Regions from separate parts of the Klebsiella sp. R445 genome, predicted to be linked through region 2. Evidence: predicted binding sites of a transcription regulator. Region 2 holds the regulator's gene; the other holds the start of a gene.
What was found. Region 2 encodes sigma-54, which starts transcription at its own class of promoters, with help from an activator protein. Its sites were predicted from a motif close to GTTGGCACANNTTTCGCTNT; they were not measured.
Positions count from the first base shown of each region.

Region 1 (3,473 bases), 600 kb from region 2:
TCAGCACCCGCCGGGCATCACGCAGTTGGCTGTGCGCCGCGCCATATTCCCGCTGGCTGTTCAGGGTCAGCATCAGCTCGCGCCCCGGTACCGGCGGGACAAACGGCGCGGCACCGGTCGCCAGCACCAGCTTGTCATAGCGCCACTCGCGGTCCTGGCTCTTCACCAACTGGTTTTCGGCGTCGATATCGCTGACCCAGGTATGCGGAAACAGGCGCAGATTGTACTGCTCGGCAAACTCACCTGCCGTTTGCAGGGTCAGGTCGTCGGCGCTTTGACCGCGGCTGACCACATGGCTGAGATCCGGTTTATTGTACTCATCCATGCTGTCGGCCGCGATCAGGGTCAGCGGAACCTGCGGATCCTGCTTACGGATGTTTTTCACCAGCTGACGGGCCGCGAAGCCCGAGCCGATGATGACGATACCTTCGCTCATTTGGCCTCCGTTGCCAGCACGTCAAAGACCTCTTTACCCAGGGAACATTCCGGGCACAGGAAGTCGTCCGGAACCTCGCTCCACGGCGTACCCGGCTGCACCTGCTGGTTCGGTTCGCCTTTTGCTGGATCGTAAATCCACTGGCAGACGCTGCACTGCATGGTGGGGCCCATGCCTACTGCCGCGGCGCAGGCGTTCTGCTCCGGTGCGGCGGGGGCGGCGGCAACCGGCAGCGGGGAGAGGGCCCACTGGCGGGCAATCTGCCGGCCGTGCTCGCGACACAGCGCCAGCGCGTCGAGGTCCGGACGCCATTTGGCCTTCAGGCTCAGAGACATCTCAAAACCGGCATCCTGTAAACGGGTAGAAAGTCTGTCCACCGCGCCGCCGCTCCAGCCGTGCGAGCCAAAAGCGCTGGCACGTTTGTTACGAAAACGCAGGCCGGTCATCTCTTCCACCAGGCCGGCGATTTTCGGCATCATCACGTTATTCATGGTGGAGGTACCCACCAACACCCCTTTTGAACGGAACACGTTGGTCAGGATGTCGTTCTTATCGCTGCGGGCGACGTTGAAGATTTTTACCGCCACGTTAGGGTCAACTTCGGTGATGCCCTGAGCGATAGCGTCCGCCATCATGCGGGTGTTGTTGGACATGGTGTCGTAGAACAGGGTGATGCGATCTTCCTGATAATCCGCCGCCCATTTCAGGTACAGCTCGACGATCTGGGTCGGGTTATCGCGCCAGACCACGCCGTGCGAGGTGGCGATCATATCGACGGGCAGATTGAAGCCGAGGATCTCGGTAATTTTGGGCGTCACCAGGCGGCTGAACGGGGTCAGGATGTTGGCGTAGTAGCGCTGGCACTGTTCGAACAGTTCGTTCTGGTCCACTTCATCATTAAACAGGTGCTCGTCGCAGTAGTGCTGGCCGAAGGCGTCGTTGCTGAACAGCACCGCGTCGCCGGTCATGTAAGTCATCATGCTGTCCGGCCAGTGCAGCATTGGTGTTTCCACGAAAATCAGCTGCTTGCCGTTGCCGATATCCAGCGCGTCGCCGGTTTTCACCACGTTGAAATTCCATTCCGGGTGATGGTGATGGCCGGTAATGGAATCGATAGCGTTGGCGGTGCAGTAAATCGGCGTGTCCGGAATGCTGTTCATCAGCTCGGTCAACGCGCCGGCATGGTCTTCTTCCGCATGGTTAATGATGATGTAGTCGATATCCGCGAGATCGATTTCGCTACGCAGGTTCTGCACGAACTCGCGGCTGAATTTATGATCCACGGTATCAATCAGCACATTTTTCTCTTCGCGGATCAGGTAGCTGTTGTAGCTGCTGCCGCGCAACGTTTTGTATTCGGTACCGTGGAAATCACGCACTTCCCAGTCACGCTGGCCGACCCAATGAATGTTATTTTTCACCACAATAGACATAGCAACCTCAATTTATACAGCATGTTCAGATACGATGGGTTACCTATATCAAATTGCGTGCCAGTTTTTTAATTTGTTGATTTTGTTGTGTTTTATGTTTTTTCATTAAACCGGTTGATGTCAAAATGACAGCGGTTAAAATAGTCTTTATGACCATTACTAGTGTCAAAATGACAATGAGGCCGCGATGCGCTTTTCCGTGGACATGCTGGCGAAGATCGCCATTGATTTACAAAGCGATATTGGCCATGCCGACCGCTTTTCCCGCTTGATTACGACCCTGCGCCAGGTGCTGGGCTGCGACGCCTCAGCGCTGCTGCGCTACGAGGCGCATCAGTTTGTGCCGCTGGCGATCGACGGGCTGGCTGAAGATGTGCTGGGGCGACGTTTTGCGTTGGCGGGCCACCCGCGGCTGGAGGCGATTGCCCGCGCCGGCGATGTGGTGCGTTTCCCGGCGGACAGCGACCTGCCGGACCCCTATGATGGCCTGATTCCCGGCCATGAGAGCCTGAAGGTGCATGCCTGCGTGGGGCTTCCACTGTTTGCCGGACAGACCCTGATTGGCGCGCTGACCCTCGACGGCATGGAGGCCGACCGCTTCGATAGCTTCAGCGATGAAGCGCTGCGCCTGATCGCGGCGCTGGTGGCGGGAGCGCTGAATAACGCGCTGCTTATCGCGCGGCTTGAGAATCAGAACGTGCTGCCGGAGGCGAGCGTGCACTATACGCCCCCGGACCATCAGGAAATTATCGGCCTGTCGGCGCCGATGGTGCAGCTGAAAAAAGAGATCGATATCGTCGCCGCCTCGGATTTGAACGTCTTGATCAGCGGTGAAACCGGCACCGGCAAAGAGCTGGTGGCGCAAGCGCTGCATCAGGGCTCGTCCCGGGCAGCCAATCCGCTGATCTATCTGAACTGCGCGGCGCTGCCGGAGAGCGTGGCGGAAAGCGAGCTGTTCGGGCACGTGAAAGGGGCCTTTACCGGGGCGATCAGCAACCGCAGCGGCAAGTTTGAAATGGCCGATAACGGCACCCTGTTTCTCGATGAGATTGGCGAGCTGTCGCTGGCGCTGCAGGCCAAGCTGCTGCGGGTACTGCAGTATGGCGATATTCAGCGGGTAGGGGATGACCGCAGCCTGCGGGTTAACGTCCGGGTGCTGGCGGCCACCAACCGCGACCTGCGCCAGGAGGTGGTTGAAGGCCGGTTTCGTGCCGATCTCTATCACCGTCTGAGCGTGTTCCCGCTGTCGGTGCCGGCGCTGCGCGAGCGGGAAGATGACGTGGTGCTGCTGGCCGGTTATTTCTGCGAGCAGTGTCGGTTACGCATGGGGTTAGGGCAGGTGGTGCTCAGCGATGCGGCGCGCTCGGGGCTGCGCAAGGCGCCGTGGCCGGGCAACGTGCGCGAGCTGGAACATGCTATTCATCGTGCGGTGGTGCTGGCGCGGGCGACCCAGACGGCGGATGAGGTGCGGCTGGATCCACACCATTTTCAGTTTGCCGCCGCCGCGTCGCTGCCGCCTGCCGCAACGCCGGTCGCGCTGCAACAGACGATCAATCTGCGCGAGGCAACCGAGACGTTCCAGCGCGAGGCCATTTCCCGCGCTT
Region 1 covers NZ_CP180446.1:4,337,280-4,340,752, forward strand. Annotated here, with positions in the region: gene norW (NADH:flavorubredoxin oxidoreductase) at 1-436, opposite strand, end outside; gene norV (anaerobic nitric oxide reductase flavorubredoxin) at 433-1,869, opposite strand; gene norR (nitric oxide reductase transcription regulator) at 2,057-3,473, shown strand, end outside.
Region 1: the regulator sigma-54 is predicted to act here: its motif matches at 1,915-1,934, upstream of norV (anaerobic nitric oxide reductase flavorubredoxin).

Region 2 (3,473 bases):
CGGCAGCGGATATGTTTCTGTCGGCCAGCGAACGGGCCAGTTCTGGCAGCAGCACAACCGGCAGGTTATCTACGCAGTAGAAACCCATATCTTCCAGCGCCCGCAGGGCAACGGATTTCCCCGAGCCTGAGCGGCCACTGACGATCATCAGTACCATGTACCGTTTCTCCTCAGTACGATAAAGAGTGAGGTGCGACTCTCGTTAACTATCATCGCTGCTTCCTGCTTCGGTGATGATCTCATACAGCTCTTCATCGCTTTGCGCGCTACGCAGGCGACGGCAAATGGTTTTATCTGCCAGCCGTTTCGCCACCAGCGACAGCGTATGTAGATGGGTCTTGGTCTGGTCAGCCGGCACCAGGAGCGCAAACAGCAGGTCGACCGGCTGGTTGTCGATGGCATCAAATGCAATCGGGGTTTCCAGCTGGACAAATACGCCAACCGCACGCAGCGTATCCTCTTCGAGCTTGCCATGAGGAATGGCAATCCCATTGCCAATCCCGGTACTGCCCATTTTCTCGCGAGTGAGGATCGCTTCAAACACCAGCTGTGGCGGTAAACCTAACTGTTTAGCTGCCAGCTCACTGATGATTTCCAGCGCGCGTTTTTTGCTCTGGCAGTGAACCTGGCTACGGGTACATTCCTGGTTAAGGACGTTGCTCAGTTGTAGAGCCGAATCGTTGTTCATCATAATTTCACCTGAGCGCCCCTTGCCTGCCACCCATGAAAGCGGGTAACAGGCGAGAGCAACGCCCGGACAATTAGTGTTGTTTTAGTTTATCTTTATGTTTCGTTAACTGTCTTGCCAGCTTATCGATAAGACCATCGATAGCGGCATACATATCCTGCCCTTCCGCACTGGCATGGATTTCGCCACCGTTGACATGCAGATTGGCATCCGCAATTTGCGTCACCTTCTCTACTTTTAACACAATGTAGACCTGATTGATCCGGTCGAAAAACTGCTCCAGTTTGCTGAACTTCGCGTTCACGAAGTCGCGCAGTGCAGGGGTGATCTCGACGTTGTGTCCTGTAATGTTGAGCTGCATAGTGTCTTCCTTATCGGTTGTGTCAGACCAGTTGTTTACGCTGGTTGGACGGCGGAATGGATAAAGACTCTCGGTACTTGGCAACGGTACGGCGCGCGACCATGATACCTTGTTCGGACAGTATGGTGGTGAGCTTACTGTCACTCAACGGCTTCGCGGGGTTCTCCGCGGCGATTAACTTCTTCACCAGCGCACGAATGGCGGTGGACGATGCCTCGCCGCCGCCTTCGGTGCTTACGTGGCTGGAGAAGAAATACTTGAGCTCAAAAATACCGCGCGGACTGTGCAGGTATTTTTGAGTGGTGACACGTGAAATAGTGGATTCATGCATCTCGACGGCCTGAGCGATATCCGCCAGCACCATCGGTTTCATATACTCTTCGCCCTGCTCGAAGAAGGCTTGCTGCTGCTCGACGATGCAACGGCTGACTCGCAGCAGCGTATCGTTGCGGCTTTCCAGGCTCTTGATGAGCCAGCGAGCTTCCTGCAGGTTGCTACGGATAAACTGGCTGTCGGCGTCATTGCGCGAGCTGTTACCCATTGCGGCATAGTGCTGATTGATTTTCAGGCGCGGGATACTGTCGGAATTCAGCTCCACTACCCAGCGGTCGCTAACCCTGCGCACCAGAACGTCAGGAATGACATACTCTGGCTCACTGGTCTGGATCGACTGGCCTGGGCGAGGATCGAGCGACTGGATCAGGTTAACCGCTTCTTTCAGCACATCTTCTTTAAGACGCGTCACGCGCATCAGGGAACGGAAATCATGGTTGGCGAGCAGATCGAGATGATCGCTGATGATCAGCCGGGCCTCTTCCAGCCACGGCGTCTCTTTTGCATATTGTGAAAGCTGAACCAGCAGGCAGTCGCGCAGATCTTTCGCCGCCACGCCAACCGGGTCGAAACGTTGGATACGTTTTAGTACTGCTTCTACTTCTTCGAGGCCGATCTCTTCATCGTCGATGCTCTCGACAATATCTTCGATCCGAATGGTGAGATAGCCGGTGTCATCGACGGCATCGACGATAGAGGTGGCGATGGCGCGATCGGTATCGGTAAATGGCGTCAGCTCGACCTGCCACATCAGGTAATCCTGCAGGCTTTGGGTCGTTTCGCCCTGATAGACCGGCAGCTCGTCGTCCTGATAGTCAACGCCGTTTCCTGACGGTGTACCGGCGGTGTAGATCTCATCCCAGCTGGCGTCGAGGGGCAACTCCTCCGGCATATCTTTTTGCTCAAGCGCATCGACCGTATCCAGGGATTCGCGGTCCTCGACCTCTTTGGTTTCTACCTCATCGTGAAGATCGGTTTGCTCAAGCAACGGATTACTCTCCAGCGCCTGCTGGAGTTCCTGCTGGAGTTCTAACGTGGACAGCTGCAGCAAACGGATGGCCTGCTGCAGTTGTGGCGTCATGGCAAGCTGTTGGCTTAGCCTTAATTGCAAACCTTGCTTCATATTCAGGGCAAATATCTCCGGCTAAAACGTCTGTAACCTCTACCCTATCAGAGTCTGAAGTCTTCCCCAAGATACACGCGCTTAACCTGCTCGTCTTCCAGGATTTCTTGCGGCGTGCCGTGGGCAATCAGATGACCCTGGCTAACGATATAGGCGCGTTCACAAACGGCCAGCGTTTCCCTGACGTTATGGTCGGTGATCAGCACCCCAAGACCGCTGTCTCGCAGGTGTTCGATGATCCGTTTGATGTCGATAACGGAAATCGGGTCCACGCCGGCAAAGGGTTCATCCAGCAGGATAAATTTCGGGTTAGCGGCCAGCGCACGGGCGATTTCGACACGACGGCGTTCACCACCGGAAAGCGCCTGACCGAGGCTGTCGCGCAGATGTTCGATATGAAACTCTTCCATCAGCTCTTTGGCGCGATCTTCGCGCTGCTCGCTGCTGAGATCGTCCCGAATCTGCAACACCGCCATCAGGTTATCAAACACGCTCAGGCGGCGGAAAATAGAGGCTTCCTGCGGCAGATAGCCAATGCCCCGGCGCGCGCGCGCGTGCAGCGGCAGCAGGCTGATATCTTCATCGTCGATGATAATGTTGCCGGCGTCGCGCGGCACAATGCCCACCACCATGTAGAAGGTCGTGGTTTTACCGGCGCCGTTTGGGCCAAGCAGGCCGACAATCTCGCCGGAGTTCACGGTCAGACTGACATCTTCCACCACGCGGCGGCCTTTATAGGCTTTAGCAAGATTCTTTGCAGTTAATGTTGCCATAACGAATTACTTACCTTTCTTTGACTGATCGCCACTTTTGTCCTGCAGCTGCGAAGGAACCAGAACCGTGGTTACGCGTCCGCCTTTACTGCTGAAAGCCTGCATTTTCTGCTCTTTCACCAGGTAAGTGATTTTGTCACCCTGGATGTTGCTATCGATCTGCTCCAGATGCGCGTTGCCGGTCAGCACCACAAA
Region 2 covers NZ_CP180446.1:3,734,613-3,738,085, forward strand. Annotated here, with positions in the region: gene rapZ (RNase adapter RapZ) at 1-157, opposite strand, end outside; gene ptsN (PTS IIA-like nitrogen regulatory protein PtsN) at 203-691, opposite strand; gene hpf (ribosome hibernation promoting factor) at 762-1,049, opposite strand; gene rpoN (RNA polymerase factor sigma-54) at 1,072-2,505, opposite strand; gene lptB (LPS export ABC transporter ATP-binding protein) at 2,553-3,278, opposite strand; gene lptA (lipopolysaccharide transport periplasmic protein LptA) at 3,285-3,473, opposite strand, start outside.